3 linked regions of the Thioclava sp. GXIMD2076 genome follow. Each later gene encodes a partner of the first gene's protein in a complex. Links are inferred from orthologs where the notes say so. Each region holds a gene or a part of one and is shown in the gene's direction. Other genes may lie near its edges. The genes, in order: secY, secA and secG.

Evidence for each region.
Region 2: the proteins of secY (region 1) and secA are in contact, whole or in part, in a crystal structure (PDB 3DIN), measured with the Thermotoga maritima proteins. The link is inferred for Thioclava sp. GXIMD2076 from one-to-one orthologs. Residues at the interface, in WP_004081795.1 of Thermotoga maritima: Glu108, Gly109, Glu110, Glu111, Ala236, Glu237, Arg238, Arg239, Ile240, Thr241, Ile242, Gln243, Tyr244, Ala245, Arg246, Arg247, Val248, Thr249, Gly250, Arg251, Arg252, Val253, Tyr254, Gly256, Ala257, Ser258, Thr259, Tyr260, Leu261, Pro262; in WP_004082002.1 of Thermotoga maritima: Glu261, Ala262, Arg263, Lys300, Ala301, Arg302, Thr303, Ile304, Ile305, Leu323, Tyr324, Asp325, Pro326, Val329, Ser330, Tyr333, Ile336, Lys340, Phe345, Val349, Glu363, Phe364, Tyr374, Ser375, Gly376, Gly377, Glu393, Ile395, Thr482, Ser483.
Region 3: secY (region 1) and secG share a complex: the UniProt entries of both Escherichia coli proteins name them as parts of the sec protein translocase complex. The link is inferred for Thioclava sp. GXIMD2076 from one-to-one orthologs.

Annotation. Positions count from the first base shown.
Region 1 is NZ_CP149932.1:1,381,641-1,384,604, forward strand. What follows is about bases 82-2,892. They hold secY (preprotein translocase subunit SecY), read left to right. Parts: upstream 82-711; coding sequence 712-2,073; downstream 2,074-2,892. Other genes in these bases: rplO (50S ribosomal protein L15), read left to right, coding at 129-599; WDB91_RS06890 (adenylate kinase), read left to right, coding at 2,088-2,675; rpsM (30S ribosomal protein S13), read left to right, coding at 2,858-2,892. Outside these bases: more of rpsM, read left to right, coding at 2,893-2,964. UniProt on the Escherichia coli protein: The central subunit of the protein translocation channel SecYEG. Consists of two halves formed by TMs 1-5 and 6-10.
Region 2 is NZ_CP149932.1:912,499-915,893, forward strand. What follows is about bases 35-3,276. They hold secA (preprotein translocase subunit SecA), read left to right. Parts: upstream 35-361; coding sequence 362-3,076; downstream 3,077-3,276. Other genes in these bases: WDB91_RS04465 (peptidylprolyl isomerase), read right to left, coding at 35-180; WDB91_RS04475 (hypothetical protein), read left to right, coding at 3,247-3,276. Outside these bases: more of WDB91_RS04465, read right to left, coding at 1-34; more of WDB91_RS04475, read left to right, coding at 3,277-3,395. UniProt on the Escherichia coli protein: Required for protein export, interacts with the SecYEG preprotein conducting channel.
Region 3 is NZ_CP149932.1:1,631,889-1,634,855, forward strand. What follows is about bases 1-2,814. They hold secG (preprotein translocase subunit SecG), read left to right. Parts: upstream 1-1,119; coding sequence 1,120-1,509; downstream 1,510-2,814. Other genes in these bases: WDB91_RS08150 (adenylosuccinate synthase), read right to left, coding at 1-877; WDB91_RS08160 (CTP synthase), read left to right, coding at 1,721-2,814. In the rest of the region: more of WDB91_RS08160, read left to right, coding at 2,815-2,967. UniProt on the Escherichia coli protein: Subunit of the protein translocation channel SecYEG. Overexpression of some hybrid proteins has been thought to jam the protein secretion apparatus resulting in cell death; while this may be true it also results in FtsH-mediated degradation of SecY.

The DNA of each region.
Region 1 (2,964 bases):
CGTTTGCGGCTGTATAGCGGCGGCAGGCCCCCTCGCGGGGCCCGAATCAATTGCGTAAGCAGAACAAGAAATGCCGAGGCTGACCCAGCTACGCTTCTGGGGTCACGTCCGGCGATAGGAGAAGCGATATGAAACTTCACGAACTCCGTGATAATGCGGGCGCTGCCCAGAAGAAAAAACGCGTTGCCCGTGGTCCGGGCTCGGGCAAAGGTAAAACGGCTGGCCGTGGTATCAAAGGTCAGAAGTCGCGTTCGGGTGTTGCACTGAACGGTTACGAGGGTGGCCAAATGCCGCTCTACCGTCGTCTGCCGAAGCGTGGCTTCTCGAAGCCCAACGCCAAGCACTTCGCTGTTGTTAACCTCGGCCTGATCGAGAAATTCATCGAGGCCGGCAAAATCGACGCGAAAGCAGAGATCAACGAAGACGTTCTGGTTGCTTCGGGCCTCGTGCGCCGCAAGCTGGACGGCATCCGCGTTCTGGCCAAAGGCGACGTGAAGTCGGCTCTGACCCTGAACGTCACCGGTGCTTCGAAATCGGCTGTTGAAGCTGTCGAAAAAGCAGGCGGTAAACTCACCGTTGCGGCTGCCGCTGCCGAGTAAGGCTTAATCAGCTGTTGTGAGCAGGCCCCGGTCTGCTTACAAAGGCATAGGTTTTCTGGCGCCGCCGATCGGGATACCGGTCTGGCGGCGCTGACATGAAAGAGACAGGCATATGGCATCTGCTGCAGAGCAAATGGCGGCGAACCTCTCTTGGGGCGCCCTGGGCAAGGCCACCGAGCTTCGCCAACGGATTTTCTTCACCATCGGCTTGCTGATCATCTACCGGTTGGGGACCTACATCCCTGTTCCGGGGATCGACGCACAGGCCCTGCGCGACTTTATGGACAGCGCGGGCGCTGGCCTCGGGGGCATCCTCTCGATGTTCACGGGCGGCGCACTCGGCCGTATGGGTATTTTTGCTCTGGGCATCATGCCGTATATCTCGGCCTCCATCATCGTTCAGCTGCTGGCCGCAATGGTTCCGGCGCTGGAGCAGATGAAGAAAGAGGGCGAGCAAGGCCGCAAGAAGATCAACCAGATCACGCGTTATGGCACCGTCGCTCTGGCGACGTTCCAGGCCTATGGTCTGGCGAAATCACTTGAAGCCGGTGGTCTTGCGCACGATCCGGGCCTTTATTTCCAGGCAGCTGTGGTCATCACGCTGGTTGGGGGCACCATGTTCCTGATGTGGGTGGGTGAGCAGATCACCGCACGCGGCATCGGTAACGGGATCTCGCTGATCATCTTCGTCGGCATCGTCGCCGAAATCCCTGCGCATTTCGCGAGCTTCCTAGCCCAGGGCCGCGCCGGCGCGATCTCGCTGCCTGCAACCATCGCCGTGATCGTTATGATCATTGCCGTGATCGGTTTCGTGGTCTTCATGGAGCGCGCGCTGCGCAAGATCCATATCCAGTATCCGCGCCGTCAGGTGGGGATGAAAATCTATGATGGCGGCTCCTCGCATCTGCCGATCAAGGTGAACCCCGCAGGCGTTATCCCTGCGATCTTCGCTTCGTCGCTCTTGCTCCTGCCGACCACCATTGCGACATTCTCGGGCGGCAATACCGGCCCCGTGATGTCGACCATTCTGGCCTATTTCGGGCCGGGTCAGCCGCTTTATCTGCTGTTCTACGTGGCGATGATCGTGTTCTTCGCGTATTTCTACACGGCGAATGTGTCCTTCAAATCGGATGAAGTCGCGGACAATCTCAAGAACCAAGGCGGTTTTATTCCGGGTATCCGTCCCGGTAAGAAAACCGAAGATTACCTTGATTACGTGGTTTCGCGTGTGTTGGTGATCGGTTCGGCTTATCTGGCGGCTGTGTGCTTGCTGCCGGAGATCCTCCGCTCGTCGCTTTCGATCCCGTTCTACTTTGGCGGCACCTCGGTCCTGATCATCGTCTCCGTGACGATGGACACGATCAATCAGGTGCAGTCGCATCTTCTTGCGCACCAATACGAAGGTCTGATCGAAAAGTCGCAACTTCGTGGCAAGCGCAAGAAGTCCGGCCGTAAGGCCCCTGCGCGCCGCTAAAAGGAAAATTGATTATGACCAATATCATCTTGCTTGGCCCGCCCGGGGCCGGCAAAGGGACCCAAGCCGGTAAACTCGTCGCGGAACGCGGTATGGTCCAGCTTTCGACCGGCGACATGCTGCGCGAGGCCAAAACCTCGGGCACCGAGATGGGTCTGAAGGTTGCCGAGGTGATGGATCGCGGCGAGCTGGTCACCGACGAGATCGTGATCGGCCTGATCGAGGAGAAGCTGAGCAATACCGATGGTAACGGCTTCATCTTCGACGGTTTCCCGCGCACGCTGGGGCAGGCGGACGCCCTCAACGCGCTTCTGGCGCGTATGGGGCAGAAGCTTGATGCCGTGATCGAGCTGGTTGTCGATGATGCGATTCTGGTCGGTCGTATAGTGGGCCGTGCCGAGGAAGCTGCCGCCAAGGGGCTGCCGGTCCGTAAGGATGACAACGCTGAAGTTTTCGGTGACCGCCTGCGGGAATATTACAAGAAGACTTCGCCGCTGATCGGTTATTACTACCACTCGGGCGATCTGTTCCGTGTGGATGGTCTGGCCGAGATTGATACTGTCGCCGCCCAGATCGCGGCGATCCTGGATCAGCAGCAATAAATCATCAGGGAGGCTTGACGTTGCGGGCGGAACCTCGTAGGTGCAAGTCTCTCTTATGAGAATCAATTTTTCGACAGGATTTACACCCTGTCGGAATCAGGGTCCGAAACATGAGGTTTCGGGCCATCTGTTGTGAAAAAAGGTTCTGGAGCTACGGAACCGCAACGTGAAGGAAGCACGCTTTGGCACGTATTGCTGGCGTCAACATCCCGACCGGGAAACGCACCCCGATCGCATTGACCTATATCACCGGTATCGGCGACGACACCGCGCGTAAAATCTGTGAAGC
Region 2 (3,395 bases), 470 kb from region 1 along the record:
GCCATTCACGGTGGCGACCACCGTATCGGCGTTCACATCCTTGCGGTAATCTTTCTTGGCAGGCGTGGATGCTGCTGTATCGGCCGCCGGCGCTGAGGGCGTGCTGTCTTGCGCATACGCACCGGCAGCCATCATCGCGACCACTGCAGCGGTTCCCAAAAGTTTCGTCAGTTTCGGCATCTTGGCCACTCCTTCATTGCCGCGTTTGTCCGCGGCGTTGACACTCTGACAGTCGACCCTTACATCGCCAAGGGTCAAAAAGGCTATCCGAGCCCTTTCTCACATGCTTCTTAGGGGGCGCCAGAAAGCGCGGCAAGGGTAGCTCCACACACGATTTGGTCAGTCCAATTGCGGAGAAGTCATGCTCGGGCTCGGAACACTCGCGAAAAAGGTTTTCGGCACGCCGAATGACCGCAAGGTAAAATCCGTTCGTCCGCTTGTGGCGAAAATCAACGCGCTCGAGGAAGAGTTCGCGGCTCTGACCGATGAGGGTCTCATCGGGAAGACGCGCGAATTCCAGAAGCGGGTGCAGGAGCAGGGCGAGAGCCTTGACGACCTGCTGCCCGAAGCTTTTGCCAACTGCCGCGAGGGTGCGCGCCGTGCACTCGGCCTGCGTGCTTTCGATGTCCAGCTGATGGCGGGGATCTTCCTGCATCAGGGCCAGATCGCCGAAATGAAGACCGGTGAGGGCAAGACGCTCATGGCGACTTTCCCCGTCTATCTCAATGCGCTGGCCGGTAAGGGCGTGCATGTGGTGACGGTGAACGATTATCTCGCGCGTCGTGACGCGGAGTGGATGTCGAAGGTCTATGGCGCGCTGGGTCTGACCACCGGCGTCGTCGTGCCTTTCCAGCCCGATGCCGAGAAAAAGGCCGCCTATCAGGCCGATATCACCTATGCGACCAATAACGAGCTGGGCTTCGACTATCTTCGTGACAACATGAAGAACTCGGTCGAGGAAATGGCGCAGCGCGGTCATTTCTTCGCCATCGTGGACGAGGTCGACTCGATCCTGATCGACGAGGCCCGCACGCCGCTGATCATTTCGGGTCCTTCCGAAGACCGTTCGGACCTCTATATCAAGCTCAACGCCTATATCCCCGAGCTGACCGAAGAGCATTACTCGATTGACGAGAAGGCCCGCAACGCGACCTTCACCGAGGAGGGGAACGAATTCCTCGAGCGTCGTCTGCAGGAAGACGGTATCCTCCCCGAGGGCCAGTCGCTCTACGACCCCGAGTCTACCACTATCGTTCACCATGCCACGCAGGCGATGCGCGCGCATAAGCTGTTCAACAAAGACGATAATTACGTAGTGGCCAATGGCGAGATCGTGTTGATCGACGAACATACCGGCCGCGCCATGAAGGGCCGCCGCCTGTCGGACGGTCTGCATCAGGCGATCGAGGCGAAAGAGGGCGTGACGGTCCAGCCCGAGAACGTGACGCTGGCTTCGGTGACGTTCCAGAACTACTTCCGTCTTTACGAGAAACTGGGTGGCATGACCGGTACGGCCTCAACCGAGGCCGAGGAATTTGCCGAGATCTACAAGCTGGGCGTGGTCGAGGTTCCGACCAACCGTCCCGTGCAGCGGATTGACGAGCATGACCGTGTCTACCGCACTGCTATCGAGAAATATCAGGCGGTGATCGAGGCGATCCGCGAGGCCAATGCCAAGGGCCAGCCGATCCTCGTGGGCACCACCTCCATCGAGAAATCCGAGATGCTCTCGCAGCTGCTGACGCAGGCCGGCATCCAGCACAACGTTCTCAACGCTCGCCAGCACGAGCAGGAAGCCCAGATCGTGGGTGACGCTGGCCGTCTGGGTGCAGTGACCATCGCCACCAACATGGCCGGTCGCGGGACCGATATCCAGCTCGGCGGCAACGTCGAAATGCGCGTGCAGGAGGCGCTGAGCCAGGATCCCGAAGCCGATCCCGAAGAGGTCCGCGCCCGTATCGAGGCCGCGACCGCGGAGGAGAAACAGAAAGTGCTCGAGGCCGGTGGTCTCTTCGTTCTGGCCACTGAACGCCACGAGTCGCGCCGGATCGACAACCAGTTGCGTGGCCGTTCGGGCCGTCAGGGTGATCCGGGCCGCTCTCTGTTCTTCCTGTCGCTGGAAGATGACCTGATGCGCATCTTCGGTTCGGACAAGCTGGAGAACGTTCTGTCCAAGCTCGGCATGAAAGAGGGCGAGGCGATCATCCACCCGTGGGTGAACAAATCGCTCGAGCGTGCGCAGGCGAAGGTCGAGGGCCGCAACTTCGACATCCGCAAACAGCTGCTGAAGTTCGACGATGTGATGAACGATCAGCGGAAGGCGATCTTCAATCAGCGCCGCGAGATCATGGATAGCGACGAGGTGGGAGAGATCGCGGCCGATATGCGCCATCAGGTCCTCGATGACCTGGTCGACCAATATCTGCCGCCGAAATCCTATGCTGATCAGTGGGATATCGAGGGCTTCTCGGCCGCGATCCTCGAGCATCTCAACCTGACCCTGCCGCTGGCAGACTGGGCGCAGGAAGAGGGCGTGGATCAGGAAGTTATGCTGGAGCGGATCGAGGAAGCCTCGGACGCCTATATGGCCGAAAAGGAAGCCGCCTTCGGCCCCGACGTCATGCGCACCATCGAGAAGCAGGTCCTGCTGCAGACCGTTGATGCCAAATGGCGCGAGCATCTGGTGAAACTCGAGCATCTGCGTTCGGTGATCGGTTTCCGTGGCTATGCGCAGCGCGATCCGCTGTCGGAATACAAGACCGAGAGCTTCCAGCTGTTCGAGGCCCTTCTCGAAGGTCTGCGCCTCGATGTGACCCAGCGTCTGAGCCAGATCCGTCCGCTGACGGAAGAGGAGCGCGAGGCGCTTCAGGCCCAGATGTATAACGCCCGCAATGACGAGCCCGAAGAGCCCGAGCCGCAAACGGTGTCCGAAGAGCTTCCGCGGGTCGAGATCGGTGGCATCGCGAAAGAAGGCTTCGACGAGAACGATCCCTCGACCTGGGGCGAGCCGGGCCGCAACGATCCGTGCCCCTGCGGGTCGGGTTTGAAATTCAAGCATTGCCACGGCAAGCTCTGAATTCACTGGATACAAGCGGAGAGAGGGTGGCAATTTTGCCGCCCTCTTTTCATTTGCGCCATGCTCCCGCCATATCCGTGCCTTTCAGAGAACGCGTTTTGGTTATATCTTGTTAAGTAAGCATTAAGCGCCAAAGAGCGGATGGCCAAAGAGCGAGCAGGCAGAGCGAGATGAAACAGAAGATGCGCGAGATTTCGTTGATTCTGGGCACCGGTATAACAGCCGTGGCTTGCAGCCAGTTCATGCAGCATGCCGACCAGATCTTTGCCCAGCTGGGCGTTTCCACCGCCGATGCAGCCGTGCCCCATATCGCGCGTCC
Region 3 (2,967 bases), 250 kb from region 1 along the record:
GGGTCCCGAGACGCTCGCCATCATCGTCTTTCAGCTCGGTCGGGAAGGGGCCTTCGCCGACGCGGGTGGTATAGGCTTTCACGATGCCCAGCACGAAATCGATCGAGCCCGGACCGATGCCGACGCCGGTTGCCGCCTGACCTGCGATCACGTTGGACGAGGTGACGAAGGGATAGGTGCCGAAATCGATATCCAAGAGCGAACCCTGTGCGCCCTCGAAGAGGATACGCTTGCCGGCCTTGCGCTTCTCGGCCAGCACCTTCCAGACGGGGGCTGCATATTTCAGGATCTCGGGGGCGACCTCATTGAGCTTCGCGATCAGCGCATCCTTGTCGATGGCCTCGAGGCCCAGACCGGCGCGCAGCGCGTTATGGTGCACGAGGGCACGGTCCACGCGCAGTTCCAGCGTTGCGGGATCTGCGAGATCCGCCACGCGGATCACGCGACGGCCAACCTTGTCCTCATAGGCGGGACCGATGCCGCGACCGGTGGTGCCGATCTTGGCAACCGATGTTTGCGCCTCGCGGGCACGGTCCAGCTCGCCATGGAACGGCAGGATGAGCGGCGTGTTCTCGGCGATCATCAGGGTCTCGGGCGAGATATCCACACCCTGTTCGCGGATCTTCTCGATCTCGCCCAGAAGATGCCACGGATCAAGCACGACACCATTGCCGATGATCGACAGCTTACCGCCGCGCACGACGCCCGAAGGCAGCGCGTTCAGCTTGTAAACCTTGCCGTCGATGACAAGCGTGTGGCCGGCATTATGCCCGCCCTGAAAACGTGCGATGACGTCGGCCCGTTCCGACAGCCAATCTACAATCTTGCCTTTCCCCTCGTCACCCCACTGGGCACCGACGACGACGACATTGGCCATGAGACTCTCCTTGGCGCTTCGAAAAACCTTGGGCGGTATACAGAAGCGATGCCTCGGGGGGAACCGATTTCTTGGCAAAACCGGCGGGAATACGATGAAAAATCGCCCGCGCTCCCACAGGCCCCTATATATAGGGTATCTGCACCCTGTTTCGCGGCGTGAAGATGCGCGGGATAAGGGGTTGCACGAAGGGCGGCATATGAATAAGTAGGCGCAAGCTTTGCAAGAAGGTCCCTCTCCATATGCAGAACATCATCCTTACCGTTCACCTGATCCTCGCGCTGTTGATGATCGGCGTCGTTCTGTTGCAGCGCTCCGAGGGCGGTGGTCTGGGCATGGGCAGCTCCGGTGGTGGCGCGGGCGGTGGTGTGATGACCGGTCGTCAGGCGGCCAACGCGCTGTCGAAGGCGACCTGGGTTCTGGCAGCGGGCTTCCTCATTACCTCGGTGGCGCTGACCGTTCTGGCCGCAAACGAGGCGGGCGAATCCTCGGTTCTTGACCGGATCGGTGTGGGCAATACGACCGCACCGGCCGCGGATGACACCAACACGACCGGCAGCGCGATCCCCGATGTGGATCTGACCCCGCCGCCGGCCACGGACTCGCCGGTAACGCCGCCTGCGGCCCAGTAAACGTGACCTTCAGTGCGCCCCCTCGGGCGCACTAGTTCTTGCGTATCTACGGATAAATTAGTCAACTGCTTGCGGTCCGATTGCGGGCTGACCGCGAATCATGTAAGCATCAAATCCCGTGATCCCGAAGCCATTGGCCTCGGGAATGTTTATAATTTTTGTCAGGTCCGATGCTGGACCGGCAGACCCAAGCAAACTCACGGGGGCTTTCATGGCACGTTATGTCTTCATCACCGGCGGTGTGGTGTCTTCTCTGGGGAAGGGGCTGGCATCGGCGGCGCTGGGGGCTTTGCTGCAAGCTCGCGGCTTTTCGGTGCGACTGCGCAAACTCGACCCCTATCTGAATGTCGATCCGGGCACGATGAGCCCGTTCGAACATGGCGAGGTTTTTGTCACCGATGATGGTGCGGAAACCGATCTGGACCTCGGTCACTACGAGCGTTTCACCGGTGTTCCGGCGCGCAAGACGGATTCGGTCTCTTCGGGCCGTATCTATTCGGACGTGCTCGAGAAGGAACGCCGTGGTGAATATCTGGGCAAGACCATTCAGGTCGTCCCGCATGTGACCAACGGTATCAAGGATTTCCTCGCCGTCGGCGATGACGAGGTCGATTTCATGCTCTGCGAGATCGGCGGCACGGTCGGCGATATCGAGGGGCTGCCCTTCTTCGAAGCGATCCGTCAGTTCGCGCAGGAACGTCCGCGCGGGCAGTGTATCTTCATGCACCTGACCCTGCTGCCCTATCTGGCAGCATCGGGCGAGCTGAAAACCAAGCCTACCCAGCACTCGGTCAAGGAGCTGCGCTCCATCGGGCTGCAGCCGGATGTGCTCGTCTGCCGCTCCGAGCAGCCAATCCCCGAGAAAGAGCGCGCGAAGATCGCGCTGTTCTGTAATGTCCGCCCCGATGCGGTCATTCCGGCCTATGACCTGAAGACGATCTACGAGGCACCCCTGGCCTATCACCGCGTGGGTCTGGATCAGGCGGTTCTGGACGCGTTCGGCATCTCGCCCGCGCCCAAGCCCGATCTGTCGCGTTGGGAAGACGTGATGGACCGGATGGATAATGCCGAAGGCGAGGTCAAGGTGGCCATCGTCGGTAAATATGTCCAGCTCGAAGATGCCTACAAGTCCATCGCCGAGGCGCTGACCCATGGCGGCATGGCCAATCGCGTGAAGGTCAAGGCCGAGTGGATCGATGCCGAGCAGTTCGAGAAGGAAGATCCCGCGACCTTCCTTGGCGAGTATAACGCGATCCTCGTGCCGGGTGGCTTTGGCGAGCGTGGCACCGAGGGCAAGATCCGTGCGGCGCAATTCGCCCGCGAGAAGAAGATCCCCTATCTGGGGATCTGCCTTGGTATGCAGATGGCGGTGATCGAGGCCGCGCGTAACCTTGCGGGGATCGAGGATGCGGGCTCGGAAGAGTTCGATCACGAGGCGGGCAAGCGCCGGTTCGAGCC